2 regions of the Rothia sp. P13129 genome follow, and region 1 is predicted to be linked to the other one. Evidence: riboswitches for the same ligand, from Rfam matches in the RefSeq annotation. Region 1 holds a riboswitch; the other holds the start of a gene.
What was found. Region 1 has a riboswitch for S-adenosylmethionine ahead of metX (homoserine O-acetyltransferase MetX). Riboswitches for the same ligand answer to the same signal wherever they lie in the genome.
Positions count from the first base shown of each region.

Region 2: linked by a shared signal. The riboswitch ahead of ACN081_RS04835 (LLM class flavin-dependent oxidoreductase) and the one ahead of metX (homoserine O-acetyltransferase MetX) in region 1 are both predicted to bind S-adenosylmethionine.

Region 1 is NZ_JBLXYA010000007.1:89-3,755, forward strand. Features, by position in the region: gene ACN081_RS05790 (S9 family peptidase) at 1-2,152, opposite strand, end outside; SAM riboswitch class IV at 2,321-2,440, shown strand; gene metX (homoserine O-acetyltransferase MetX) at 2,557-3,651, shown strand.
Region 2 is NZ_JBLXYA010000005.1:26,449-53,781, forward strand. Features, by position in the region: gene ACN081_RS04775 (glycosyltransferase family 4 protein) at 1-1,614, opposite strand, end outside; gene ACN081_RS04780 (glycosyltransferase family 4 protein) at 1,624-2,925, opposite strand; gene ACN081_RS04785 (hypothetical protein) at 3,048-3,677, opposite strand; gene ACN081_RS04790 (asparaginase domain-containing protein) at 3,772-4,281, opposite strand; gene ACN081_RS04795 (NAD(P)H-dependent oxidoreductase) at 4,391-4,969, opposite strand; gene ACN081_RS04800 (ABC transporter ATP-binding protein) at 5,074-6,825, opposite strand; gene ACN081_RS04805 (hypothetical protein) at 6,924-7,547, shown strand; gene ACN081_RS04810 (ABC transporter permease) at 7,612-8,772, opposite strand; gene ACN081_RS04815 (ABC transporter permease) at 8,769-10,301, opposite strand; gene ACN081_RS04820 (ABC transporter family substrate-binding protein) at 10,454-12,202, opposite strand; gene ACN081_RS04825 (phosphoglycerate dehydrogenase) at 12,661-13,620, opposite strand; gene cls (cardiolipin synthase) at 13,814-15,313, shown strand; gene ACN081_RS04835 (LLM class flavin-dependent oxidoreductase) at 15,393-16,889, opposite strand; SAM riboswitch class IV at 16,988-17,100, opposite strand; SAM riboswitch class I at 17,276-17,364, shown strand; gene ACN081_RS04840 (AMP-binding protein) at 17,370-19,478, shown strand; gene ACN081_RS04845 (hypothetical protein) at 19,603-20,244, shown strand; gene ACN081_RS04850 (trimeric intracellular cation channel family protein) at 20,406-21,173, shown strand; gene ACN081_RS04855 (glycerophosphodiester phosphodiesterase) at 21,285-22,913, opposite strand; gene ACN081_RS04860 (CoA-binding protein) at 23,639-24,142, opposite strand; gene ACN081_RS04865 (O-acetylhomoserine aminocarboxypropyltransferase/cysteine synthase family protein) at 24,142-25,518, opposite strand; gene ACN081_RS04870 (amino acid ABC transporter ATP-binding protein) at 25,690-26,439, opposite strand; gene ACN081_RS04875 (amino acid ABC transporter permease) at 26,432-27,106, opposite strand; gene ACN081_RS04880 (transporter substrate-binding domain-containing protein) at 27,110-27,333, opposite strand, start outside.

The DNA of each region.
Region 1 (3,667 bases):
CTAATAAGTAAGTCAGCGCAAAAGCGTACTCCCACGCAATATCACGCCACGCAGTGTAACGGCCTGAACCGCCACCGTGCCCACCATCCATCTCAATCTTCAACAGGGGAGTAGCCGAATCAGCAGAGATACTCTCACGTAGCTGAGCTACCCACTTAGCCGGCTCAACATATAACACACGAGTATCGTTAAAACTCGTCACTGCAACAATCGGTGGATACTTGACGTGACGGATATTCTCGTATGGAGAATAAGACTTCATATACTCGTATACTTCGGCATCCTCAATAGGGTTACCCCATTCCTCCCACTCCAAAGCAGACAACGGAAGATCTGGATCAAGAATAGTCGTCAACGCATCCACAAACGGAACACCTGCGATAGCAGCACAATACTTCTCGGGAGCAAGATTCAGAACCGCACCAATGAGCAAACCACCAGCAGAAGCACCAGAAATAGCAATCTTCTTCTGATCAACCCACGGGCGTTGCCCTAAGAACTCCGTAACATCAACAAAATCAGTAAAAGTATTCTTCTTCTGAAGTTTCTTACCATCTTGATACCACTGGCGTCCCATCTCGCCACCACCACGAATATGCGCCACCACATAAATCACGCCACGATCTAGAAGCGACAACCTCGCTATAGAGAAATAAGGATCTATCGACACCTCATAGGAACCATAACCATACTGGAACACGGGATGCTGCTGAGACAAATCAAGATCAGCACGATGAATAACAGAAATAGGAATCATCGCACCATCACGGGCAGGTGCCCACATGCGATACGCCTGATAATCCTCAGCATGATAATCGCCTAATACGGGGGTCTCACGGCGAAGAATAAGCTCCTGAGTACGCGGAAAATAGTCATAAATTCGAGGGGGAGTCACCCACGACGTGTACGAAATACGAATGACCGGCGAATCAATAGAAACATGAGAAACACCAGTCGTATAAATTTCCTCCACAAAACCGGTCGGCTCACTAAAAACAACCCCCGCATTCGACTGCGAACGCAACAAGGCGCGCAAACGGTCTAAATCGGCAAGAAAAACTCGTACCGTCGTATTCTCACGAGCCGTCACCACAAGATGAGTTGACGAAAAATCAAACCCCTCAATACGCACCTCAGAACGATGAGGCATAACTTTAAGCCATAACTGACGGTACTGCTCAAAAGGCTGAGACGTTGGATAAGGGGCAAGCACAATTTCTGAGTTAAGAGCGTCAGCATCATGCATGATGAGAACATAAGGCACACCATCAATACGAATAGGCTCAACACCGTATTGCACACGATGCTTCTTACCAATAACCAACAAAGGCTCAGCCGACATATCTTGAAGCGGAACTAAACGAACCTCCGAAAACTCAGAAGAAAATGACGTAATAACGATATGAGTCCGGTCAGCAGAAAGAGCGCTGCTAAGCCACATCGCATTGTCATGCTCGGTGAAAAGAACACAATCTTCTTCCCCCGCACCAATACAGTGAGCCCGTATCTCATATGGGCGCCATGACTCATCGACAAGAGAATAAATAAGGGTTGATGCATCAGGAGTCAAATATGCGCCACTAAAAATGCCGGGCAAAGTCTCCTCTGAAAGAGTCAATGTCTCTAAATCTAAGAAATACTGGGTATAGCGTTCATCGCCAGAATCATCAACACCAAAGCTCAACAAAGAACCATCTAACGAAGGCGAAAAAGACCCAAGAGAAAAGAACGGCAACTCTCGTGCAAACTCATTACAATCAAGAATGACCTGCTCTTGATCAAGAGGAACACCCGCCTGAACCTGCGGAGGAGAAAACATCTCCACCTCACCACCGTCTACCAAAGCAGGCACACGACAAAATACAGGGTACTGTTCACCCTCAATCGTCCGCGAAAAATACCACCAATCTCCATGGCGAGAAGGAACAGAAAGATCCGTCTCTAAGGTACGCTCCTTAATCTCCTGAAAAATACTTTCACGAAGTGCTTGCTGTGACTGAGTGGACTGCTCTGTATAAGCATTTTCTGTATTGAGGTACTCCACCACCTCAGAATCGTCCTTAGCACGAAGCCACTCATAATGGTCAATAAACGTATCGCCATGATGAACACGTGAAGACTCCACACGCTTCGTAACAGGTGCTTGAGACATGAAATGTACCTCCGAAAAGAAAAATAGATAATGCGCCCTTAAAACAACGCGACATGAGAACTATTCTAAAGACAAAATATGACGAAACAAGACAAACTACCGCATGAGAACGTAAAGAAGAAGAAACGGCTCGACCCACAACAAACCACTCAGATACGATAACAATACGGTCAAGAGCGCTAATACCAAGACTCAGCTTATTAGCCGGCAACCCTCCACTCGCGGCGGGGTGCCACTGAGACAGACCCGGCACCAGAAAAACACTCTTAGACGGTGCAAGCGCGGGAGCAGTACGCACTACCTCCTCAACATAAGAGCCTGCACACCAAACAGGCAACACACTAGAGGAAACAACAGTGCAGATACAGCCCCAATCTACTACAACAATAGTTATTGGAGCATCTATGAGTACCCCAACAACACTCACTTACCAACACCACACAACCATCGAGACACTACCCCTAGAATCAGGGCACACACTACCCAACGCAACTATCGCCTACGAAACATGGGGAAACCTCAACAAACACAAAGACAACGCCGTGCTCATCTTACATGCCCTAACAGGAGACACCCACGTCGCCCACAACGAACACAACACTACTTACGGCTGGTGGGAAGAGCTCGTTGGAGCAGGAAAAACCATCGACACAAACACCTACTTTGTCGTAGCACCGAATATTCTCGGAGGCTGTAACGGAAGCACCGGAGCACACAGCACACACCCACACAAACAACCCCCACAACCATGGGGGTCATCCTTCCCAAGACTCACCGTACGAGACACCGTACACGCCGAAAAACATCTAGCAGAAGCACTCGGCATCACACAATGGGCACATGTTATAGGAGGATCCCTCGGAGGAGCACGAGCCTTAGAATGGGCCATCACCTACCCCGAAAACGTACGTCACTGCGCCGTCATCGCCTCCGGCGCATACACCACCGCAGAACAACTAGCCTGGGCACAAGCACAAAACCTTGCTATCCGCAGCGACCAACACTTCTACGGAGGCGACTACTACGATAAACAACCTCCCAGCCAAGGACTAGGGATAGCTCGACGCATCGCACATATCACCTACCGAACCTCAGAAGAACTCCACACCCGATTCGGACGCACACAACAAACACAAAACAGTACACAATACAGCGTGGAATCATATATGGACTACCACGCGCATAAACTCGTGCAACGTTTTGACGCAAATAGCTACCTCAGCATTAACGAAATACTCATGAGCCACGACATCACCCGAAATCGTGGAACATTACACCAAACACTGCAACGAAGCCAATGCACATGGACCATCGCCTACGTGCACAATGACAGACTCTTCTACCCAGAACAATCACATGAACTAGCCCGCGCCTTGCCCCAACCGGTACAAGCACAAGCTATCTACTCTCCAGCTGGACACGACGGATTCCTCCTAGAAACAAAACAACTACAAAAAATCCTAGAACCAGCTCTAAAACAAGGCAGAAAAACCCACTAACAACACGAAAAAGAAA
Region 2 (27,333 bases), on a different contig from region 1:
TGTCGGCGCTGTTACTGTGTTGTTGATAAGCTCTGCTAACGGTGGAATATCGCTACATAGTACTGGGCGTTTGAGCGCCATCGCCTCAATGGGTTTGAGTGGTGTGACAGAACGGCATACTCTTGTGTTTTTTCGAGGAACAACGAAGAGGTCTAACCCTTGATGCGCAATCATCGCTTTATCGGGTGTTATTTTACCGAGAAATACGGTGTGTTCTTGAAGGTTGAGTTCTTTCACGAGAGAACGCAGAGAGGGCTGCGCTGCTCCGCTTCCAGCAAGAAGCACTCGGATGTCTTCTCCTTGAGATCGTGCAATAGCTACTGCTCGAAGAAGAACGTCGAAGCCTTCATAGTCGACGAGGGAGCTTACCGAACCGACCCAGAAGCCTTCGGGGGGAAGCCCTAAGAGCTTGCGTGCTTGTGTTGAACTGAGATTTTGTTCAAAGAGTTCTTCTCGGACGGCGTTAGGGATAACGGTAATTTTTTCAGCGGGAATACCGCGTTCGATGATGAGGTTTTTCATCACGTTGCTGAGTGTCACGATATGGTGGGCTTCATGCATGAGTTGTGTTTCTCGTGCTTGGATGCTTGTGAAACGTTGACTCTGCTCGGCGTCTTTTTGCTGTTGTGGGGTTTTCTTTTGGGAGACCCACGTTTGTTCCATCATTCCTCGTACCTCATAGACCCACGGAATGTTTAGTTCTTGGGAGAGGGCTTTTGCAACGATAGCGTTGGGGTAGTTTGTGGTGGTGTGAATGAGGTTAATTTTTTCTTGTTGAACAATCTGACGGGCATAGTTTGCCCATTGGGTTAGTCGCTGGGCGTGGGTTTTTGCCAGTTTGAGGGGCAACGTACGCTGGTAGGTCACTTCCTCTACATGCACTGTTGGTGTTGCGTTCCATGTTCCAACCATGACGGGGTATCCGGTGCGGGTGAGCGCATGAATAGTCACTCCAGCATGAATGAGGGCGTTGAGTAGGCGTTGAGTGCGTAGAGTGTACCCAGATTGTGTTGCTGGCAGGGAGTTGGTAATGAGGTGTAGTGCGTTAATTTTTTGCCCGTTGCCTGAGGGCATTGTTCGTTGTGGCACATGTTGTGTGCTGCCATTTAGTGGAAGCTGATAGTTGGACTCTAGCAGGTTTTTTTCTGATTCTAGGCGGTGAGCGTATGAGTGTGCTCCTGCAGTGTGTGCGAGGTTAATAGCTTCATCGATTGCTCCGTTATCCCATGCGCTGCGGGCACGAGTTTTTGCCGGTATTTTTGGGTCTTTCCAGTGGATGAGTCCGTAGTGGATGGCAGTTTCTGCGGCGATTCTTTGCTGAGTTTTTTGCCATCGTGAGGTGGTGTGTGTAGTGAGTAGTTCTTGTGCTTCGGCAGGAAAATCTTTTCCGAGGAGGTAGGCTCCTAGGGCGTGTGTTCCGGCTCCGGGTAGTTGTGTTAAGAGTTTGCCGATGCGTTCAGAAAGTTGTGCTGGCGCTAAACGAGCAATGTTAATCCCTAGTAGTAGGGGGTCATCGTTGAGGTGTCTGCCGATAACTTGGCAGGTCATCAAGGTATTGCGCGCGAAGTCTCGTAGGGGCGGTAAGGTCATTTTCTTATGCGAGTTCTGGTTCATGGGGGTGTTTTAGCCGGTACGGTGTTGTTGGCAAAAGTCTAAGGCTTTTTGATAGAGCTTTGCCATGGTGTTGTAGCTGTACCGTTCTTTGAGAAGTTTTACTCCAGATTCTCCGACGATAAGGTCTTCTGGGTGTGCGTTGAGGTCGGCGAGAGCGTCTGCTAAAGCTGAGGAGTTTTGTGGTGGTATCACGGTGGCAACGCCGCTTTGTTCGAGGAGTTTTGCGGCGCTACCGTCGACAAGGGCGATAATTCGTCGTCGAGTTGCTAGTAGTTCAAAGATTTTTGAGGGTATTGTCCATGCGAATGGTTTTGTTTTACGAAGTGATACGAGGTGCACATCTGCCCATGCGTATGCTTCCCCTAGTTCTTCTCGAGGTATAGGGGGAATAAACTGAACCTTAAGGTTTTCTGTTGTGGCAAGTTGTTTCAGTGCAGGGATTTCGGCGCCTTCTCCGATGATACGTAAGATAAAACGTTGCTCTGGTCTTTTGTGTTCGAGTATTTTGAGCGCGTCAAGGACGACGCTCAGACCTTGGCTACGTCCCACGGTACCGAGGTATTGAATACGGAGTTCGTGACGGTGCCGTTCTGTTAGTTGGAGAGGTTGAGCCTGCTCAAATTCTTGAGGTTCGGCCCCGTTCGGAACAACGAATACTGGGTGTATTCCACGTTCTTTGAGCACGTCACTAAAGTGTTCGGTGGTGACGACAACAGCGTCTGCTTGACGTTGGCAGTATGTGATGGTGGCATGAATACTGCGTTTAATGAGGTGACGGTACCATGGAAGTTTTCTGGTCTGAGATGTGATGTCTCCGGTAATGATGTCTGGCCAAGCATCACGCATCTCTGCAATATGTTCAACACCCCATAGTTTGGACACAACAACCCCTGCAAAAAGACTCGGGATGCCAGGAACGGTCGAAATAACAACGTCAAAGGGTTGGTCTATGCTGTTTTCTGAGTTTCGCCATCTACGCAATACGTATTGCACTCGTTGCACGGCACAATAACCTACTGTTCCTGCGGCGGTAATTATTTGGTCTAGGGTTCGTGGTATTGAGTGGTATCCGTGCAGAAGATACGGCATACGAATCAGGGTTTCACCGTGTCTTCCGCTGGCACGGCGGAAGACCTTACTGCTGTTTTTGCGGAGGCTTTGAGTACTTGTTTTATCGGGATAATGCGGAGGTGGGCAACACACAGTGACGCTGTGACCGTCTTGCATCCAGCGTTGGATAAGGGCTGACCAGCGACGCTGAGGTGCGCCAAGTTCTGGCTCATAGTGGTGCGTGATAAGGAGTATGTTCATGTGTGTTGCGCTGTCTGCAGGCATAAGTTGGGGAGCCCGCATTTTTAGCTACTTTTTAGGTTACCCTATAAGACAAAAGAGAGGACAGACATGTCTTATCCATGTCTGTCCTATTGTAGAGGCTATCTAGCAAACATTTGCTGTCGCTTATAGATGGCTGTTTCAGCGAAGAAGGTATGAGATTTAGGCATCCATAGTGCAACGATAATGACGATTGAAGTAATAAATACTAAGACCTGAATGACGGTGTCGAAAGGTTCGGTGCTTGTTATGTCAGAAAATTCTGAGAGGAATGGTTGCATCAGACTTACGAAGAAGAGCCCAACCAGAGATACGAAAATACTCAGACCAGATAGTACCGTCATGACGATTCGCGCCCAGTTAGCGCCCTTAGTGATGAGAATAGCGAGCAGGATATAGAAACCTAGCATTGCGAGACTATACACGGTGCTGACGAGCTTGGCAGCAAATTCTAGGGTTTCATCACCAATTCCGGTATCTGCTGAGGTCAAGAAGAGAGTGTAGATATTGGAGATGAGAGAGAGCCCCACCAGAACGTAAATAGCGGATGCCGCAATTTTGATGGTTTGTGGTGCTACTGGTTTTGTTCGTTCTTGCCCGCCGGTATACCCCATGTATTGAGAGTATGGGGTGGGTTGTTGCCCAGCATAGGGTTGGGAGGCTTGTGGTGTGTACTGAGGTGTTTGGTAGTTCCCCTCAGTGCGAGGGGTATAACCGTTATTTTCTGTCATCGTTGTCTTACCCTTCACAGAGTTTTATGGTGCCTATCTCATACTATCTCAGCTAGTATCAGTGTGCACTCATGAGTTTTCAGGTACCGGATTTCTACTGGTCAGAGACGAAGATTCCGCGTGAGCGGTCTTTGTGTACTTCTTCTGCGGAGAAGACTTTTCCACTCATGCAGATGTAGACTCCGGGGCTCAGTAGATTCATTGCGCCCACTGCCATACCGAAGTTAAAGCCTGCATCAGAACTGCGCATAGAAGCTGGTTGCATGGCACCGCATAGGACAATAACTTTGTTTTCTCGTTGTGCGTATTGGTGGATGTATCGTGCGGTCTCTGGCATGGTGTCGGTGCCATGGGTAATGATGATATGGTCGTCCGTGACTTTTTCAAGGGCGTTCACGAGTACTGCACGATGTGAGTCTTCCATGTCGAGTGAGTCAAGACGGAGTACGGATTCAAGAGTGAATTCGATGTCGGTCAGTACCGGCGCTAATAGTTGTGGGACGGAAGGGTCCCCGATCTCTAGTTCGCCTTGGAGGGAATACACCTTGTCAATGGTTCCTCCGGTGGCAAGAACAGTAATCCTGTCGATTTTATTGATGGTCATAAGGTTTGTTCATCTCCTTGAGATATATCGTCGTTGATGGTCTCTGCCGCACAGCGTTGTTGGGGCAGTGACTATGATTCTATAGCTAAAACTTGGTGCTATTCGTGTTCTATGAGGTGGCGGTTGAGTTCAATAACCGTAGTTTTTCAGAGAGTTCTGCGGTGGCTCGTTCAATACGGCTATTTGTGCGGTGCGAGTCTTCCGCTGAGGGGTTGAGCGAAGTGTTCGTTGTGTAGATTCCGGTAGGTACAAGGTCAGCTTGAAGGTATCTGAATAACGGTATGAGGCTGTACTCAACCATGAGTGAGTGTTTCCAGCTTCCTCCCACCGCAGCAACGATGGTTGGGGTTCGAGCAATGTCACCGAGTTCGGTCATATCCCAGAACATTTTGAAAAGACCAGAATAGCTGGCGTTAAAGACTGGCGTAATAGCGATAATAGCCGAGGCTGAGCGGACTCTTTCAAGCGCTTCTGCTAGGTCATCTGAGGGGAATCCATCTGAGATGAAGTCTGCCATGTCCATGGCATATTGGCCTAGGTATAGTTCATGAAACTCTCGTGAGCGAGCATGATGCTCGTGTTCTGTGGTGAGGCCTTGACGTATTTTTTCTGCGAGCATCGCTGAAGCAGAATGACGTGACCCGGAGCCGATAACGATAAGGATTTTTTCTGTACTACGCACAACCATAGACACTATCCTAAGTCTCTATTGTGTGTAATGGCTCAAAGAATACGCAATCGGGGGTGCGCACCGTATCAAAGATGCACACCCCCGTTTGTGTCACTGCAATGTTAGATAGTATCGCCAGTTTCTTCTAAGAGACGCTGACGAAGCTCTCGACGTTGAGCTTGAGCGTCAGGGTCTGGTAGAGGAACGGCAGCCAGCAGACGCTGAGTGTATGCTTCACGTGGGTGACGAAGAATCTGCTCACGAGAACCTTGCTCTACGATTTCGCCACGACGCATAACGCAAATACGGTCTGCAAGAGCGTCAATGACAGCAAGGTCGTGAGTGACGAATAGGCAGGCGAAGCCCATTTCTGCTTGAAGTTCTTGGAAGAGCTCCAGTACGCGTGCCTGAACTGAAACGTCAAGAGCAGAAGTCGGCTCATCTGCGATGAGCAGTTTGGGTTTCAAGGAGAGTGCACGCGCGATACCAACACGCTGTTTCTGACCTCCAGAAAGTTCGTGTGGGTAACGGTTACGGTATGAACGAGGCAACTCAACACGGTCGAGGAGCGCTTCAATACGTTTTTGTAATTCAGCGCCTTTAGCAACACCTGCCAGTTGCATGGGTTCACCGATGGATTCGCCAATGGGCAAACGTGGGTTCAAAGAAGATGAAGGATCTTGGAAGACCATACCAACTTCGCGACGGACCTTAGCAAGCTGAGCACGGGTTGGTTTGGTGATATCTTCACCGTTGACGGTAAGTTTTCCTTCTGCAACGTCCAAGAATCCAACGGTTGCACGACCAATCGTAGATTTGCCGGAGCCTGATTCACCAACAAGACCGACGACTTCTCCAGCATGAACGGTAAGATTTGCGTTAGAAACTGCACGGAACGGTCCAACGCGTCCTTGTTTTGGGTATTCCAAAGAGACGTTCTCAAGGCTGAGGATGACTTCACCGGTAGGTTGAGGAGCGACTTTTTCGAGTACCTCTGTTGCTGGGCGAATCTGTTCGGCGGCGTCGTCGATAGCTTCATTGACGTCGATTTCGTTACCGCCAAGATGTAGCACAGCATCTAAAAGTGCCTGAGTGTATTCATGTTGAGGGTTATTGAACACCTCATGGATTTCGCCTGACTCAACGATGACACCACGACGCATCACAGCAACACGGTCAGCGAGGTCTGCGACAACACCCATATCGTGAGTAATCAAGATAATTGCTGAGTGAAGTTTTTTCTGCAGGTTGCGCATGAGCTGAAGAATTTCTGCTTGGACTGTTACGTCAAGAGCAGTTGTCGGCTCATCTGCAATCAGAAGTTTAGGGTCGGTCGAGAGTGATTGCGCAATCATGGCACGTTGACGCTGACCACCAGACATCTGGTGAGGATAAGAGTTAAATGCTTTGACGGGGTCTGGCATTTCTACCATTTCAAGCATTTTGAGTGCTTCAGCTTTTGCTTCAGCAGGAGAGATGTCCTTGTGAAGACGTAGAGTTTCGACGATTTGGTCGCCGACGGTCATGACAGGGTTCATCGCGGTCATCGGTTCTTGGAAGATGACGGCGATGTCGTTACCGCGAACGCTTAGTAGTTCACCGTTGCTCAGCCCAATGAGTTCACGACCATTGAGTTTAACGGAACCGGTGACTTTGGCATTTTTTGGGAGTAGCCCAATCATGCCCATTGAGGAAACAGATTTACCGGATCCGGATTCACCAACGATGGCGAGTACTTCTCCGGGGTGAACCTCATAGTTGAGGTTCATGGCAGCAGGAACCCATTGTTTATCGACACCGAAGTCTACGGAGAGGTCTCGGACGACGAGGACAGGCTCACTGCCTTGACGTGTTGTAGCTGGCTGTGTAGTCATTGGTACTATCCCAACTGTAAAAAAAATTTATGGTGTTCTAAAGCGGCAGATCAAAAAGATCAGAACGAAAGCTGAATAAGAATGAGAAGATAGCCTGTATGGCTTCACAATATTTGCACCAACCACCGGTAGTTATTCGTTCTAAGATGTCGTACGTTTATCTAGCTATTGCTATTTTTGGTGCGTTGAGCATCTTAGCTGCTTGGACAATGACTGGACGAACAGACCTTTTAGTTCGTTCTATCCTGCCTCTGTTCTTTGCTGTCTATGCTACCTGGTATGTGATGTACTACCCCAAAGTGGTTATCGATGTGGAAGATGTTGTGGTAGTTAATCCCTTTGTGACTCACCGCGTTAACTACTCTTGCCTTATCGATGTTTCTACACGCTATGCGTTGACTCTCGTCACCGCTGAAAAAAGTTACTCTTCCTTTGCCGTAAGTGGTTCTGGAATGGCTCATTCTTTCAAAGCTCATCGTTCGGAGTCACAAGGATTGCCCGCCATTACTCCCCAACAAGACGGGGCGATTCGTCCTAGTGACTTACCTTCGACTCTCTCTGGCGCTACTGCACGTATGATTCGTGGGTATTGGCAAGAGCTTGTCGAAGATGGTGCGCTCGAACAGGTAGAACCTGTAGCTTCTAGCGTTCGTGATACCCGCGGAATCATCATCATGTGTGTTCTTGGGGGTCTCACGCTTATTCAGCTGTTCACTCTGTAATTATCAATTCTCACGCCGTTGGTGGTTAGCTCAGGTGTTTTTATCTGAGCTAACCACGAGGCGTCTAGTTATCTCGTGTTTCTTTACGGATAACTTCTTGGTCGTGTTCACGGGTCTCGTCGTCTGAGAGAGGACCAGAACCTTGGAATCCGCCTGATTGCATTTGCAAGGATTCTCCAGCGATACCCAAACCGTTTTCGGCTGAGTGCGCTACACGCTCTTTAGCTTTGCGTGGGTTGAATTTCTTTTGACGCGGGTCAAAGGCATCGCGTAGGCCGTCGCCGATGAAGTTGATGCACAAAGAAATTGCGAGAATAAACAAGCCGGGGAACCAGAAGAGCCATGGGCGGGTTGCAAAAGCAGTTTGGTTCTCGGAGATAAGGCTACCTAGGGACCAGTCAGGTGCTTTAACGCCGAAGCCCAAGAAGCTCAAAGCGGTTTCGGTCAGAATTGCTGAGGACATCAGCAAGGAGATGTTTACGGTAATAACGCCGACGGTGTTAGGCAGGATGTGTTTGAAGATAATACGAGTATCAGAAGCACCTGCTAGACGTGCAGCATCCACGAACTCACGTTCTCGTAAGGACAGAAACTCTGCACGGACAAGACGGGCAAGAGAGCTCCAGAAGAAGAAGCCGACAACCACGCCTAAGGCGATGATTGCGGTTCGTCCATTGAAGTGGGTTCCTGCAATTTTACCGAGCACTGCGCTGATGAGCAGAAGCGGAATGATAATGATGACGTCGGTAAAGCGCATGATAATGGCTTCAACCCAACCACGATAGTAACCGGCGAGTCCGCCAAGCACTACACCGATAACACCAGCAAGGATGCTAATAATCATCACAACAAGGAAGGTGTTTTGGATGCCGCGCATCGTCATTGCGAAAAGGTCGCGGCCGGTAGCGTCCTGACCGAACCAATGTTCGGAGCTAGGAGCTGCACCATTGACGATAGGGTGCATGTCGGTGTATCCGGTATTCCACCATCCGGGGATTGGTCCGATTCCAAGTGAAGACCAAGAAAGGAGCAAGATACCGATAATGATGATGAGTGAAACGACAGCACCGGTGTTACCGAAGAAGCGTTTACGAACAATTTGTCCCTGAGTTTTTCCCAAGGTTTCGCGCTGGGTGATGTCGATGCTTGCCTCAACTTCGCGTAGTGCTGCAGTTTCGGTTGTCGGTTCTTTACCAGCATTAAAATCAACGTTTTTAGTTGTCATGCTTTCACCCTTACTCGCGGGTCGAGGATTGAGTAGACGAGGTCTGCAATGAGGTTGAAGACAAGCGCCATAATTGCGGTCACGATGAATACGCCCATGACGGGGTTAGGGTCGACTTGAGCAAGACCGTCAAGGAATAGTGTTCCCATACCTTTGAATGCGAAGATACGTTCGGTAATTGCTGCGCCACCGATAATAGAGCCGAAGTCCAAGGCGACGATGGTTGCTAGAGGAATGAGCGCATTCCGGAAAGCGTGCTTCATGACAACGCCACGTTCGGAGACACCTTTAGCACGTGCTGTGCGGATGTAGTCTTGGTTCATGATTTCGAGCATGGATGCACGAGAGTAGCGAGAGTAGCTTGCTAACGAGATGAGCGTTAGTGCAACGGTCGGAAGCAAGATGTGCGTCATGGTGTCAAGGTTAAGAATCCAGAAGTCACCGGTAAGGTTTGCGGTTGACGCATTTGCGGTGGGAATGGGGCGTCCACGGATACGGGAGTTACTGATGTAGTCCGGCCATGCTTGCATGAAGCGGTCTGTGAAGATTAACAGTGCCATGAGGAAAGCGGTTAGTCCGCCTACTCGCATATTTTGTCCGCGGTCGTATCCGCCAGCGACAAAGCCGAATCCGACACCGAGCAAGGTAAAGCACACGGCGATGATGAAGACCATCAAGAATGTTGCTTGGTTGAGAAGTGTCTGAAGCGGGAAGTAAACGATAAGTCCTAGTGCTACTGCTGCAATACCGCTATAGAGGGCACGGCGGTTTCTAATGCCGGAGACAAGAATTGTCATAACGTATGCGCAGAGTAGTCCAAGTACTGCTAGGAATGGAATGCCTAGTCCGGGGTGCAAGAACCAGTCGGTTACGGAGACGAAGAAAATGATGCCGAAGGTCAGCACGGCACCGAAGACGCCGAGGCTGATACGTGTTTTGAGTTTTCCGTAGGAGGCTGAGTACCAGAAGAGTCCGGCAACGAGAGAGATGAGCAGGTTGCTCATCAAAGATACTTGCGGGTCGGCAAGGAAGTCGTTGAAGCCAATCGCGAGGATTTCTTTGAGTAGTACTGCAATCCAGAAAGATGGCAAGGAGAAGAACAGGAAGCTTGCAAAGGTAATGGTGTAGTCAAGTCCTGAGTACTGGCGTAATGCTGAAACGATACCTAGGCTGATACCGATAAGAATTGCTAGGACGGTGGCAGCAAGAACCAAAATTAGTGTTTGGTAGATAGCGTTTGAGAGTAACTGTGTAACGGGCGTACCCGAGAGGTTTGTTCCGAAGTCACATTGTCCGATAAGGCACTTGGAGACGCCAGTAATCCATAGAACGTAACGGACAGGAATTGGCTTATCGAGGTTCAGCGCTTCAGTACGCTGAGCGATAAGAAGGTCTTTGTTAGGGCTGTTACTGGTACGTAGCTCTGCCAAAGGATCGCCAGACAGAGCGGTGAGTGTAAAGACTAGAAAGGAAGCGGCAAGTAGGATAAAGACCGCTGTTATTAGTCTCCTCACGGTATAGGTCAACATGATGATTCCTGAAGGGGTGAGTCAATGTGGGGAGAGTTTAAACGCACGGCGTGGATGCCCAAAAAGATGAGCATCCACGCCGCCGTTGGCGTATAGCACTCAGTGCTGAGCGCTATACAAGGAACGCTGCACCTGGGATAGTTGTGCTTTTATTACTTGATATCCCAGTCAACGATGTTCCAGGTTGCAGGGTACTGACCTGGTTTAGGATCGATACCTGAAATGGACTTGTTGTAAGCAACAAGGCTTGGGCTCTGGAAGAGAGGTAGGCCGTAGCCGTCTTTGAAGAGCTCGCCGTCAGCTTGGATGAGAACCTTCTGGATCTCTGCGTTATCGACGGTGCTCATCACTTTCTTAGCGTCTTCGTCAACGGTTGCGTTGGAGTAACCGGTGAAGTTAGATCCGCCGTCGGTTGCGAAGATCTGTCCGAGGGATTCGTGGCCTACGCCAGGGGAAACCCAACCGAAGATAGAAGCGTCGTAGTAGCCTTCTGGGCCCTTAGAAAGTTCGCTAGCCCACTGCTCAGAGCCAAGAGATTCAACCTTGAAGCCTGCCTTACCAGCTGCTTCTTTAATCATCTGGAAGGTATTTTCGCGGTTGCTGTTCTTGTTGTTGTAAAGAATCTTCACGGTAGGTGTTGCACCGTTGAGAAGTTCTTTAGCCTTAGCAATGTTTGCTTCAGGGTCGGTAGTGGGGTATTCGCTGGAGTTGTTCTGCTTAACAGCTTCTTCGTATGCTTTGCCCTGAGATACAACGAATAGTTCGGAGTTAAGAACTACTGCGTCTGGCTGCATAGGCTTGATGAGCTTGTCAACAACGTCCTGACGAGGGATGGTGAGCAAGAATGCTTTACGAACGTTCTCGTCTTTGAAGACATCAGAGTGGAAGTTCAAGTCGAGGTGATCGTAGGAGAGGTCTGGAGCAACGTGAGTTTCTGCGTTGTCCAAAGCCTTAGCCTGAGAGACAGTATCAATAGATGCCTGCGGAGTGATAACGTCCACGTCACCGTTCTTCAATGCCTGAATCTGAGCTGCAGCATCGGGAAGAATCTTGAGGGTAATTTCGGAGATAGCAGGCTTCTTAGGACCTTGGTAGTTTTCGTTTGCTACGAGGGTAACAGACTGGTTTTCGACAACAGCGTCAAGCTTGTATGGGCCGTTGCATACAATGAGGTCTTCGCTTGGCATGGTGGTGGTGTTGAAGCCGGTGTTCCATGCGTCTGCGATTTTACGTAGGTCTGCGTTCTCTTCACCGGGCTTAGCGTTCTTGATAACCTCTACGAGCTTATCTTCGTCCATGCCTGCGAGTTTAGCTACAACGTGAGCGGGGGTAGCGACTATGTCGTATGCAACCTCCCAGTCAGCAAATTTCTGTGGGTAGGTGAAGGTAATGGTCTTTCCGTTGTCAGAAAGAACGGGAACACCAGCATTGCCTAGACCAGCGGTGTCGCCAGCATAGGAGAAGTAGGTGAGGTCTTTTTCGGAGTCATCGAAGTGTCCGGAAAGAACAGCCCATGCCAAGAGGAGGTCGCCTTCACCGATTTCGTTACCGTCAGACCACTTCATGTCGTCTTTAACGGTGTACTTAACTTCCATGCCGTCGCCTTTATCGGATTCCTCATAGGTTCCGAACCAGTCGTTATGTACAACCTCAAGCTTATTGTTGATGGAGTAGAAACCGGAGGTGGTCATGTTAGCAATCATGCCGTTGGTGTCGACGTTACCGTCAGCAGAATTGCTATTGAGGGAGCTGAAGGTGTTCACGATTGCCATTGAGACAGATTTTGAACCCTTATCCCCGGAAGATGAGCTTGCGTTGTTTCCGGTGCTTGCACAAGAGGATAGTGCAAGAGCGGATACGGCTGCAAAGCCGATGATGGAGGATCTACGTGAAATGCGCATTCCTTCTCCTTTTTCAATATGAGATGTTGTGTGCGACTACCAGAGCTCATCGTAGATGAACGACAGGCAACCTAAGTGACTGGAAACACATGTAAGTTTCATTGTAAACAAAACTTAACCAGTTGTACATGAAGATACCCTAAAACGAATCTTTATTCATATGATGAGAAAAAGCTAAATAAAGGTAAAATTTTTATTACCAAACACAAGCAACCCTCTTTAACCCTAAATAATCAAACCAATAAATATCACTTGACTAGGTTTTATATGGGTTACATCAATAATTAGTTATTTTCTTCGTAAAAGATTTATGTTCTTTTTAAGTGCCGTTTAACACCCTCTCCAAGCCCAAAAAATAATATGGAATTAACATACAAACAGGCGTGGTGTACACATAGTGGACACTTAAAACACAGAAGCCGGCGAGGAAACACCCCACCGGCTTCATACAGCAAACCTTACATCTTATTACGATAATCAGCAGTTTCGCCACTAGCCTCAGCACGCACAGCACAAAGATTATGCGCAATCAGCTCCTCAGGATTCACCGGACGTCCACCCGCCGAATGAGGAGTAATCACCAAATTCTTCGTACCCCATAGAGGAGAATCCGAAGGCAAAGGCTCTTGCTTCACCACATCAACCGCAGCACCAGCAATAGCACCGCTCTCCAACGCCGCAATCAACGCATCCTCATCAACAGTGACACCGCGACCAACATTCACCACAAATGCACGAGAAGGCAACAACGCCAAACGCTGTTCGTTCAACGCATTCTCCGTCTCAGCAGCAGCCGGAAGAATCATCACCAAAATATCAGTCTGAGGCAAGTACTGTTCAATATCATCAACAGCAATCACGGGGAAACCAGCTCGTTCACCAGCAGAACGCGCCACACCCTGCACCTGAGCACCAAAGGCCTGAAATAAGCGGGCTGTGCTCTGACCGATAGATCCAAAACCCCAAATCAAAACACGAGCGCCCAAAAGAGTTGTGACTTTATCCGCAGGATGAAGCTCCTGAGGACCACCTAACTCCCCCGCCCAACGAGAATTATCTTGCTCCTCAGAAAGCAACGGCAAGAAACGCACAAAATTTAATGTCAAAGCCAGCGCATGCTCAGCAACGGTCAAAGAATGCAAGCCAATACCAGAACAGATAACCGCTTCATCACGGAAACCAGCTGCACGAGCCTGGTCAGGCCCAGCAAGAAGAGCCTGAACCAACTTCACCTGAGATAAATTCTTCGCTGCATCTTGCAACTGTTCATTAGTATTACCCCAGCTAATCATGACATCGGCATCATAGTGCTCTGCAGGTAAAAGCTCAGTAGGGTCATAAGAAACTAGCGTATCTTCTGCCTGAAGACCAAGCTTCTGAGCGTCCAAAGGAATAATAGTAGGAGCAAGGATTTTCATATCAAATCTTCCATATCACGAGAACATTAAACATGCCCTAAGGCACTCTTCTTAGATTATGTCCTAGAGCACACAGAATAAAAATATCAACACCCAAATTACGACAAATACATCCACCCAACACACATACCCTCGAAGAAATATAAGAAAATACACTCTTCTCCTCTGAAAAACTTTCTATAAAATAAATCTCGTGGACCCTCTTAACATCTTTGGACTAGCCCATCTACCTACGTGGTTAGCGTTAACACTCTTCATCCTCGATATCACCTTGCGTATTATCGCAATCTGTTGGCTACCCTATAACCGCAAACCCGTGGTTGCTCTCGGCTGGCTCATGGCAATATTCCTCGTCCCATATATCGGGTTTGTTGCCTTCTTGCTCTTTGGATCTTCCCGACTACCACGACACCGAAGAATCCGACAACGCACCATCAACGACATGATGAAAGAGATACTCGCATCCAAAAATGCTGATGAAGAATCCCGTTCCGTCCTCGGATCCCATGGAGAACTCCCTGAACCAGCACGAGTAGCAGCGAACCTCAACTACAAGCTCGGAGCGCTCCCCCTCGTCGGTGGCAACACTTTCACACTCATCAAAGATAACCACCAAGCTATCCGACAGATGACAGAAGAAATCAACCGGGCAGAACGATACGTACACTTCGAGTTTTATATTGCCGCCTACGACAACACCACCAAACCGCTATGGGATGCGCTTCTTGCAGCACACCAACGCGGAGTACTGGTCAAAATCATGATCGACCATTGGGGCTCTCGAAAATACCCCAATTGGAAAAAACTCTGCAAACTCCTTGATGACTCCGGAATCAACTGGCAGCTCATGTTGCCCTTGAAACCATTCCAAGGTAAATGGCAACGACCAGACCTGCGTAACCACCGCAAAATCGTCATTGTTGACGGTCGTATCGCATTCTCCGGCTCACAAAACGCTATCGACCGTTCCTACAATCTACCTGCCAACCTCAAAAAAGGACTCGTCTGGCAAGACCTTACATTCTCATGCACAGGACCCGTTGTTGAAGAACTTAACGCCGTCTTCATCTCAGACTGGTACTCCGAAACACGAGAACTACCACTGAACGAAATCGAAACAGCTATTCCCCGTGTGCACAGCGGAATGTTGGCACAAATTGTTCCATCGGGCCCCGGATTCGAAACGGAAAACAATCTACGCCTCATCAACTACCTCATTTACAATGCAGAACGACGCATCGTCGTCTGCTCCCCCTACTTCGTCCCAGAAGAAACACTCTTACAAGCACTCACCAACGCAGCACTATCAAAAATTGATGTCACCCTCATCGTCTGCGAAAAAGGAGACCAGTTCCTACCCAACATGGCTCAACGCTCCTACTACGAGAAACTTCTCCATGCCGGAGTCACCATCAAACAATACCCCGGGCCAACCGTATTGCACTCAAAATACATGTTTGTAGACGACCACCTCACGTTCATCGGCTCATCCAACATGGATCCGCGCTCATTTGCGCTCAACCTCGAAGTATCCACCTTCATCGTTGATACAGGAATGGTTAAAGAGTTAGAAAGTATCTCTGAAGAATACATCTCTCAATGCAAAACCCTCCGATACGACGAATGGGTTGCCCGCCCCAACCGTATCAAGGTCGTAGAAAATATCTGTAGGCTCTGGTCATCGCTCCTTTAAAAGATGAGGGTTCTCTCTGATATACCCCTTACACCAAAGAGAACCCTCACACGGCGAATCATGAGCAGAAGAAAAACTCTTATAAACGCTCTGCCTGATTCTGAGCCAAGCTCAAAAACTGACGGGCAGGAGTGTCAGCAGCGTTAGGACCACCAGCAAAAGCGCCACGATATGCTGCCGCAGGATGACGCTCATTCACACGTGTATGCCCCACACCAAAAAGATTCTCACGCAATGTATGCCCCTCATACTCCGTACGATACCGGCCCCGCTTTTGAAGCTCAGGAACAACAAACTCCACAAAATCCTCAAAAGAACCAGGCGAAACATGGTACGCAAGGTTAATACCGTCTAAATCACCCTCATCAATCCAGCGTTCCAACTCATCAGCAACAGTCTGAGCAGAACCAATAATCACATCGCCCATACCACCAATAGCGCAATGACGAGCAATATCAGCACGAGTCCACTTCTTCGTCTGAGACTGCAAAGTAAAAGGCGTCAAAAAGGATTGGATGGACTCCGTCTTGACATACTCAAGAATCTCGTCCTCATCAAATAGTGAAAGATCAACACCAGACCAGCCACCAACAATTCCTTGAGAAGACTCTATATCCACATATTTCACATAATCCTGATACTTCTGCTGTGCCTTCTCGTCAGTTTCATCAACTACCACCGAAAGCATGGCAAGAATCTTCACGTCATCACGACGGCGTCCGGAACGCTCAGCCTCATCACGGATACGAGAGGTCACATGCCTGGTCAAATCTGGACGTAAAGCAGAAATGAAAATCGCTTCGGCATGTTTTCCAGAAAAAGCCTGACCGCGAGAAGACGCACCAGCCTGAAAAATTACGGGAGTACGCTGAACAGACGGCTCGGTCAAAGAAATTCCAGGAACTTGAAAATACTTGCCTTGATGCAAAATAGGATGAATTTTCTCAGGATCTGCAAAAATTCCGCGCTGACGGTCACGTAGCACCGCTCCGTCTTCCCAAGAGCCTTCCCATAACTTATAACAGACGTCGAGAAATTCGTCAGCAATTTCGTATCGTTCATCATGCTCAATCTGACCGGCAAGCCCCTGATTCTCTGCCGCAGATTGAAGATAAGAAGTCACCACGTTAAAACCAACACGACCACCCGTTAAATGATCTAACGTTGCATAAGAACGAGCCAAAGTATAAGGCTGGTTATAGGTCACGGCAGCTGTCACTCCAAAACCAAGATGTTCCGTGACCGCTGCCATCGCCGAAATCTGTAAGAACGGATCACCTACCGGCACCTGTGCACCATCACGAAGTACGGGTGCAACAGAATCCTTATATACGTCGTATACGCCCACCACATCAGCGATAAAGACCGCGTCAAAAAGCCCTTTTTCGCATACTTGAGCTAAATCTGTCCAATATTTAATGGTGTTATATTCATCGGCTCGCGAGCGCGGATGACGCCATAATCCGAAGCTTTGGTGGCTTGTTGTGGTCATATCAAACGCGTTGACAACGATACGTTTTTTAGAAGAAGACGGTGTCGTAGTGGGTTGTTCTGTCGTGGCGGTATGAGTTGCCATAAGTTTTTCCTTTGCGTTCTTAGAGGAGAGGGCACTCCTCTATGAGGCGTGGCATATTGAGAACCATATTTTTCGGTGTTGATATGCCCGACGCATAGGCGCCGTATTTGCCGTTGTGATTATTTTGAGCCGGATCTTCATCTGGGGCACCCCGCTACGGGAAGAGGGTTGCCGTCCAACAAGCCAGAGCTTGACGTTGGAACTCGTGATCGCTGGGTTTAGCTTATAAAAAGTTCTTCTTGGCACCCAAGAGCTTCAGTGTTTATTGCGGTGGGTGACGTTCGCTAAGGAATATGACTCTATGCAACGTGATGTGTTCATCTGCTGGCAATGGAAAGTAACGTCTAGATGAATGTGTACGGAAGGTATTACGGTAGAACTCGTCTAAACCATCCAGAGCGACTGAGAGACCTGGCTCTAAGACGTCGCAGCAACCTCGCTTATGCGGTGGTGCTAATGCCAGAAACGATGGGAGTATCTATGTCGTATTGTTCGTCTTTTTCTTATTCAGACCCTCGAAATCAGGTGCAGAATCCGGCAGATGTTTCGGATCAAGAACGTATTGATTTTTGGGCAAGGCAGGCTCGAGAACGTCTTAGTTGGGGGAAGCTATGGGATGAGGATAAAACGCATGAGTTTATTCCTCCTCGTTTGGTAGACGTTCGTGAAGATGGTGTTCAAGAATTTTCTGTTCCAACGATTAAGTGGTTTGAGGGTGGTCAGCTCAACGTTGCCTATAACTGTGTGGATAGGCATGTAGAGCAAGGTTTTGGCGATAAGGTTGCGCTTTTCTTTGAGGGTGAACCTGGTGATCGTGAAGCTATCACTTATGCTCAGTTGCAACGCCGTGTGGCTCAGGCGGCACATGGTTTAGAGCGTTTGGGTGTGGTTAAGGGTGATCGTGTTGTTGTTTATTTGCCGGTGATTCCTGAAACTATTATTTTTGCTCTTGCCTGTGCGCGTATTGGGGCGATTCATTCTCTTGTTTTTGGCGGTTTTTCGGCGGAGGCTTTGAAGTTTCGGGTAGAGGATACTGGTGCCAAGGTATTAATTACAACTGATGGTCAGAATCGTCGGGGTAAGGTTGTTCCGGTCAAGTCGATAGCGGATGAGGCGTGTTCGTCTGAGAATAATATTGAGCATGTGGTGGTGGTGAACCGTACCTCAGCTACCGAGCAGGAAAGACAGCGTGTTCCGTGGTGTTTGGGGCGAGATGTTTGGTTTCACGATTTGATTGAGGGTGTTCCAGATACGCATGATTATTCATTGCATGATGCTGAAGATCCGTTATTTATTATTTATACGTCGGGGACAACGGGCCGACCTAAGGGTCTTGTTCATACTATGGGCGGGTATTTGACGCAGACGGCGTATTCTCATGCGTTACTTTATGATTTGTTGCCTGATGTTGTTGATGCTGATGGTGTGCTTCGTCCTGATGAGTTAGCTACTTGTAATGATCGGCAAAAAGTTGCGGATACTGTTCATTGGTGCACAGCCGATTTGGCGTGGGTGACAGCTCATACTTATGAGATATATGGGCCGTTGGTCAATGGCGTGAGTCAAGTAATTTTTGAAGGTACACCTGATACTCCTACTTTTGAACGGCATTTTGAAGTGATTGAACGCTATGGTGTCACAAACTATTACACGGCACCAACGTTGATTCGTTCGTTGATGGGGGCTTTCCCGCATGGCCCAGAGTCGGGAAAGTATGATTTTTCGTCGGTTCGTCTTTTGGGTTCTGTGGGTGAGTCGATTAATCCACAAGCTTGGTATTGGTTACGTGAGCATATTGGTTCTGGTCGTGCTTCCTTTATTGATACGTGGTGGCAGTCTGAGACGGGTTCAACGATCTGTTCTCCTCGCCCGCATGATCCTCAGTTTGCGCCTGAGGGAACTTTTGAGCAGGGTACTCCAGGTATAGCTGTCAAACCAGGTTCTGCTACTCGTGCTATTCCGGGGGTTTCTGTGCGTGTTGTTGATGAGCGCGGTGAGCCGGTTCAGACGGGGGCTCAAGGGTTCATTGTGGTTGATAAAGTGGGCCCTTCGATGGCTCGTACTGTGTGGAAAAATCCTCAGCGTTATCTTGATTCTTATTGGAGACATTATGGGGAGCGTGGCTGGTTTTTAGCTGGAGATGGCGCAAAGCAAGATGAGGACGGGGATATTTATATTCTGGGCAGGATTGATGATGTTATTAATATTTCGGGTCATCGTCTTTCGACAATTGAAATTGAGTCAGCTTTAGTGCGTCATGAGGCTGTGGTTGAGGCTGGTGTTTGTCCTATTGAGGATGAGTTGACGGGGCATCAAGCAGTAGCTTTTGTGACGCTTAGTGATGAGGGTAAGGCGTGGTCTTCTTCTGAGCTACGTGAGGTATTGGAGTTGCATATTCGTTCTGAGATTGGACCTATTGCAAAGCCTAAAGATGTGGTGGCGGTTGCTGAGATTCCTAAGACTCGTTCAGGGAAGATTACTCGTCGTTTGTTGTCTCAGTTGTATGAGGGGAAACCTCTAGGAGATACGTCGTCTTTGCAAAATGATGAGGTGTTGCGGGATATCGCTCAGGTTTTGGCGTGCTCATAAGACTGGGTAAAAAATTCGTGGTTATTTTAGGGTACGTATTCACTCAATAACATCACACTATTGTTTCCTTATTATTCGTATGGTTAGAATCTTGCATAGTAGGACATCTACGAAAGGTACTATCATGGAAAATATCCTTACTATCCGCTTTGAAGATGATGCTATTGCGTATAAGGCGCTATCTGAGCTTCGTTCTAATGCCCCAACGTACCGCGTTTTAGTGGGTGGAGTTGTTGTTGTAGAGAACGGAAAAGTTACAGCCAAAGACGGTTTTAACTATGATTCTTCTGTTCAAAGCAACTGGGCTTTCGGCGGAATTATTGGTGCCGCTATCGGTATGTGGGGTGGCCCAATTGGGCTTCTCCTTTACGGTGGTGCTGGAGCATTAGCAGGCTCCATGATTGATTCCACTGGTGCGGTTAAGGAAGCAAGACTATTTGATAAAGTCACTCGTTCTCTAGCAGTGGATGGAACAGTACTTGTTCTTCTGGCTCAAGAATCAGATGATCTTCTTGATAAATATCTGCAAGGTCTTGGCGCGGTAGATGTTCAGCGAGATAGTGTTGCTGAAGTTCAGGCCTCTATTTTGCAGGCGGAGAAGGCTCGTAAAGAGCTTGAGAAACAAGCTCAGAAAGAACTTCACGAGCAGAAGCGTGAAGAGTTCCGCCAGAAAGCTCACGAGAAGCATGAAGAGGTTAAAGAGAAATTCCATCATTTCTTCTCTCATACTTCTCATGACAAAGATTCTGCTAAGAGTAGCGAATAATCCTCAATAATTTTGATGATAGAAGAGGGCGGCTTACCATACGTGGTGAGTCGCCTTCTCGCCGTATACCACCTGTACTGGTGGTCTGTACATGCTGTAGCATGTATCGGTATTTATTGAAGTCATTCTATCGATATGAAACATCAGAAAGAGGCATGCGTATGCAGGTATGGGATCCAAGCGTGCTCTTTAGAGTGGTCGATGTAGCAGCAGTTGTTGCTAATGGTTTGCTCGGTGGCGCAGTTGCTCGCGCATTCCGTTTTGATGTTGTAGGTTTTATCCTCTTAGCGGTGCTCTCTGGTATGGGTGGAGGGCTAATCCGTGATGTTCTTCTTAATACTGGGTTACCCGTTGCATTGACTGATTCTGCGTATTGGGCTGGTGCCCTCATCTCAGCATTGTTGGCGTACTGTATCGATTTGGGGAGTCGTTGGGCTAACCGTGTTTTAGTTGTTGTGGATTTTCTGGGTATGGGTTGTTGGGCCGCTACAGGAACTATTAAATCTTTAGGCATTGGGCTTCATTGGCTTCCGGCTATTGCCCTCGGTGTGGTGACCGCGGTGGGCGGTGGTGTATTGCGAGATATGATGGTCAACCGTGTTCCAGCTATCTTGGGAGGTAATTCTCTCTATGCGACAGTAGCGGTTGTTGGCGCGGCAGAGACTGCTCTATGTACGACACTTTTTTCTTCTCCTAATATTGGGATGGGAATATCAATTATTTCGTGTCTAGTGTTTGGTCTTCTTGCGCACACGAGGCGTTGGCAGTTGCCGGAGCCTGTCAAACTTTCTGTTCCTCGACCACGTTTCAGACGTAAAAAACCTGAGACTCACACGATTGCTGGTGAAGGCTGGACACCGGGGAATCCTCTTACCGAGAATTTAGAAGTTATTCCGATGAGTCAGGTCAAAAGAACATCACACAAGTAATGACATACCTGTTTTTAACGGTGATACGTGTAGAACCCCGCAGCTAGTCTGCGGGGTTCTACATAGGGTTGAGGTGTTGTGGATGGTAAGAGGTTTTAGCCGTCAATATCCCTAAATTTTGTAGGTGACGACGTTACTCAAAGCGAGCGCTCCGCCGTGTGCGGCATCTTGATAACGCCCAAAATGAACATAAGGCCCACGGTAGGAGGTGTCGGCGATGGGTGTAGAACGTGCCCCCGCAACATCAATAATGATGTTTGATGGTCGGACGATAATTTTGCCGCGAATATCTTCACCGGCAACAAAAGGTTTACGAGGGCGTAGCGTGACCAGTGGCGTCAAGTCTGATGATCCAGCGTCAACACGTAGTAATTGAACCACGTCTCCTGAGAGGTACGAGCCGTTTTCGTCCATGACAGATGCACCGGGGCGGATAGCTAGAACGTATCCGCCGCCACGGGGGTTGGTGGTGTCGAATTTTGCGGCGATACCAAAGGCTGAATCGTCTTCTCGCCCGAAGGCAAGATAACCGTATTGCCAGGTGGTGGTGGGGAGTGCGTCTTTCCACTGCATTGTGAAGTTGATGACGTAACTATCAGCGGTGGATGTGCGGTGAGCTAATGGGCCTAGAAGGATAGAGTCATCATAGGCTTGTTGATGGACGAGTTCACCGTTTTCCCAGCAGGGTAGGTTCACAACGTCTTGTTGTCCAGCCGGTAGCATGCCGTGTAGTCGTCGGCCTTGTTCTAGGGCAAGGTTGGGGCTTGTGGTTCTTCCGCTGAGCCAGAAGGGGTCTGGCGACATGAATCCGCGAACACCTAGGGACGCAAAATGTTCTTGTACCCAACGACGGTGAGTTTCCCAGACGATAACGGGTTTTCCGAGGTTGATAATTTGTGATATTTTTTCGTCGCTCATGGAGTCTTCGGTACGTCCGATGACGGTTTCGAAGAAGGGCACTCCCAGCATGTCGACGTTATCTGATGATGCTAATTGTGCGATGTCTTCGAAAGAATCGTGTGCGTCGAAGTAGCACCATGTGGTGAACCCTGCTTCTTTTGCGTACCGAATGAAGCCGTTGTCGCCGTCGAATCCGCCTTTGCCGTTGCGAAACATTTTAATGACGACTTGGTCTTGCATCCCGCGGGCAGTTAGGAGTTCTAGTAACTTGGGTTGTCCGGCAGAGTCTTTTGCTTCGATGAAGAGAACAGCGGAGCCGCCTACGGATTGGTAGGGGCCACCAGCTTCGGTGGCGAGGATGACACCGAGGGCTTCTTCGAGGGTGGTGATGTGCACGAGGGGTGTGTTAGGTCCGAGGAAGTCTCTCATATCGATGAGGGGGCGTTTGACTTCGGCGAGGGTACTGGTGCTGACGTACCCTGTTTTTTCGGTGGTGGTGCGGCGTAGTGCGTTGTCGTGCATACAGACGAGTTCTCCATCGGCGGTGGTACGCACTGATATTTCTACAGCTTGAGCGCCTTTGAGGATGGCTTGTTGATAGGCGTAGGCGCTGTGTTCAGGGTTGACGTCTCCTGCCCCACGGTGGGCTATGACGAATTGTTCTTGTGAGAGGAACTGTTCAACGAGTGTGGGTTGTGGTTGTTCTTCTGCGGTGTGGTTCTGTTCTTCTGCGTAGGCTGTTGTTGTGGCTGCGCTGAGTCCGAGTGTTGTGGTGGCTCCGGCTACCCAGCGGAGTGCGGTTCGACGGGATAAGCCATGAGAATGTTGTGGTATCGACATGGAGACTTTCTAAAATATGGGGTTATAGGGCCCTTAGATATAAGGGTAGTGTGGTCAGTTAGTTTTTACCAGATACGGTATCTGGAAAGATTATTCTCTCAGATAATGGTCTTGATGAGTTTTATCTCGTGATGTTTTTCTAGTTCAGGTTTTTCCCTGATTACGGTAAGGATTCTTTTGAGAAAAACACAGAGTTACGTTTTTGATTCTCAAAACTTTTTTATTTTACCAATGGTTTCCAAAGAAAAATTTTCAGTTTTAGAGTTCATCATGAAAGCTGTCAAAACTGAAATCACGATAATACATCGTAGATACTTCAGACAACACTCTGCAAAAAAGTTTCACTATTTTAAAAATCTTTATTTTTGAGCTGACCTGCGACGTCATTGATTTAAAGTTCAATTAATAATGATATTCGTCATCGTGTCGAGATACTCTAGAGAACAATTACCGTATAATCTCTAACGTCAAATATTTAAATATTTGCGACCGCTTCTTGCGGTAATCATCTGTGGACATACCACGTATGAGAATCATGATAAGAATTATTCTCAGAGGTTTTCTTGGGGAAGAGAATCGGTAGTTCACATCTACGCAGGAAGGTGCTGACGTACTTTGGGGAAGGTCATGTCAGCATCTTCCATCGCGTAAGAAACAACAAGCATAAAAGACTCATGCTCCTCAACGCAAGAAGGAACATGAGTCTTTTATGTATCTCAAGAAAACTATGCCATTATGTGACGGCGTGAACTGACCACACCAGTATTAAAACCGGCAAGATGCAGACCCCCATGAAAACGGGCATGCTCAATTTTGATACACCGGTCCATCACCACATGCAATCCAGCCTGCTGGGCAATCTCGGCGGCTTCTTCATTCCACAAACCTAATTGCATCCACACGGTTTGAGCGCCGACCGCAATCGCTTCACGCACCACATCAGGAAGATCCTCATGGCGGCGAAAAATATCAACAATATCAGGAGCTTCAGGCAAATCCGCCAAAGTAGCATACACTTTCTGCCCTAACACCTGTTTCCCTTTCTGCGCCAACAGGGGGTTCACAAAAAAGAGCTGGTAATCGGCAGAAGACTGCAAATACGTTGCCACAAAATATGATGAGCGTGAAACTTTATCGCTCATACCAACAATCGCGATACTACGGCTACGACGAAGAATCCCTAAACGTTGCACAGCAGATGGCGCTTGCCATGTACGTTTCGTCAACATTAACGCACCTCCTGAGCAGAGTTACCCTGTGATAATGATTCTTGGGCTTGCAGAATCTTTGCTCCATGATGGTCTTTACCCGTTGCGGCGCTCAACGCCTGATCTAAGTCCCATACAATGTCGTCAAGATCTTCTAACCCCACAGAAATACGAATCAAATCCTCCCCTACCCCAGCAGCGTCAAGTTGCTCCGCGCTGAGCTGCTGATGAGTTGTTGATGCAGGATGCAATACAAGAGTTTTTGCATCACCAATATTCGCTAAATGTGAAGCTAACTGAAGATTCTCAATAAAGCGCGCACCAACTTCACGAGCAGATTCTCCAACGCCTGCAACAACACCAAAGGAAAACACAGACCCAACCCCTAAAGGCAGAAGTTTCTGTGCCCTCTCATAATGAGGGTGCTCAGGAAGGCCAGCATAATTGATATAGCGAATACGGGCGTCTTCATCAAGCCATTGAACAAGACCCTGAGTATTCTCAAGGTGCGCATCCATCCGCTGAGCTAAAGTTTCAACGCCTTGAAGCAAGTTAAATGCTGATTGAGGACTTAGAGAAGGACCAAAATCGCGTAATTGTTCTGAGCGTAGTTTCGTCAAGAATCCATATTCACCGAAGTTGCCCCACCATGAGATGTTGTTATAAGAGGGAATGGGTTCTGTCATTGTAGGAAATTTTCCATTAGCCCAATTGAAACGGCCAGATTCCACCACAATACCGCCCAAAGTTGTACCGTGGCCACCAAGAAATTTCGTCATTGAGTGAATCACAATATCGGCACCATGTTCTAGTGGACGAATCAGATACGGCGTCGATAACGTTGCATCCACCACTAAAGGAATGTCATGAGAGTGTGCAACATCAGCAAGGCCTTCAAGGTCAGCTATTTCTCCAGAAGGATTAGCAACAATTTCTGTATAAACAGCTTTCGTCTCGGGACGAATCGCCCTCTTAAAATCTTCGGGGTCTGTGCCTGACACAAAAGTCGTATCAATACCGAATCTTCGTAAAGAGACATCAAGCTGAGTAATCGTCCCACCATATAGTTGGGATGAGGCAACAATATGGTCTCCGCTTTGGCAAAGAGCCGCAAAGGTAATGAACTCGGCTGCCATTCCAGAAGCTGTTGCAACAGCGCCAATACCACCCTCAAGCGAAGCGATACGTTCTTCTAAAGCAGCAACAGTAGGGTTTCCAAGACGTGAATAGATATTGCCGTATTTTTGGAGAGAAAAAAGGTTGGCGGCATCTTGTGCATCATCAAAAACAAAAGAGCTTGTCTGGTAAATCGGTACGGCACGTGCCCCGTGAATCGCGTCAGGGGTAGCTCCGGCGTGGAGGGCGCGAGTGCGAAAACCAAAGATGTGTTCAGCCACGGTATCTCCTCAAATGATGTAGTACTGACGGGTCAACCCGTCACAAAACGTACCCCTATCTTGGCTGATACACATCAGCAATGCACCATCGTGACGGCACATTGCTGATATTGCGTTTTATTGAGTTTTTATCATCAAAAGTTACATGATGACCGCCCGCTGGCACATCTTTTAGATGTGGTAGTCGGCAGTGTCATAAATATTTAAGAACTTTTGGATACGCTCCGAGCTTGAGTTGAAGAACCCAGACGGGGCGCCCTCATACACTATTTCTCCTTGGTCTAAGAAGATAATACGATCTGCAACTTTCTGTGCAAACGCCATATTATGCGTCACCACTACCAGAGAGCGGTTTTCTCGCGCCAAAGCAATCAGGACTCTAATCACTTCGGCTTCTAGTTCAGGGTCTAAGGCACTTGTTGGCTCATCAAAAAGTAGATAATCCGGGCTGACAGCTAAAGCACGCGCAATAGCTACACGTTGTTGTTGACCTCCCGAGAGATGATCAGGGTAAGCGTCAGCACGGTGCTTCATCCCCACTTTTTCCAATAGCTCATAGGCAAGAGCTTCAGCTTTTTCAGCGGTCATCGTGCCGTTGAGTACGGGGGCTAACGCCACATTTTTGAGTGCCGTGTAATGAGCAAAAAGGTTGAATTGTTGAAAGACCATCGCAGAGTGTGAACGAATCCGGCGGATATCTTCTACCTCAAGGTTTTCATTCAGGCTAACCGTATCAGAACCGATTGTTAGCGTTCCTTCTTCTGGTGTTTCAAGAAGATTCAAACAGCGTAGCAACGTTGATTTACCAGAACCAGAAGGACCTAGGATGACGGTAGTTTCACCATCATGCACATCGAAAGAGAGGTTTTTGAGGATGGTCTGTTCCCCGAAACTTTTTGAGATGTTTTTGACACTAAGCATGGGAACTCCTAATGTACCGGCTACTACGTTTTTCGAGGACTCTTTGCACCGCAGAAAGAGCGGTAAAAATAATGAGGTATATCAGTGCAACCTCAACATACATTGCTAAGGGTTCAAAGGTTCGCGCCGCTACTTGTTTTCCTGCTTGGAAAAGATCAATCAAAGAGATGGTTGAAACAAGTGAAGTACCTTTCACCAAGTCAATGAGGTCATTACCTAATGGCGGTAAAGCAATACGTGTAGCTTGAGGAATAACAACATGTCGTAATGTTTGTTGACGTGTGAAGTTCAGCGTTTGTGCTGCTTCAAATTGCCCACGTGGAATAGATGCCACCGCTGCTCTAAATGTTTCTGCAACATAGGCGCCAGTATTTAGGCTTAAAGCGACGATGGCTGCCGTCCACGGGTCAAAAGTGATTCCTATTTTAGGTAGACCATAGAAGATGAGGAACAGCTGAACAAGCAGCGGTGTCCCTCGAAAGAACCATACGTATCCTCGTGACATCCATTGGAGAAGGAAGAAGCGATGTGTTCTTAGGGCGGTTGCCACCAACCCAATAAGCAGTGCAAGAATGAAGGAAACAACTGCTAATGGGATGGTGACTTGAATGGTTGCGATGAGTAGTTGAGGTAAGGATTCTGTCCAGAGATTTAAAAATTGGTCCATAATTTATGAGTTTTTAGGGGTAAGGTCTATACCCACGTATTTTTCGTAGATGGCTTTGATGTCGCCATTGGTCAGGTGACGTTCTAAGGAGTCGTCAATAGCTTTTTTGAGTTCTGGCTGGTCCTTAGGCATGAGAATTGCAGCTTCTGAGGTTCCGCCGAGTTGCCCGTCAAGAAGTCGAATAGGCGCTTCGGGGTGCTGTTGTTTGTAGATTTGGAAGGTGACAG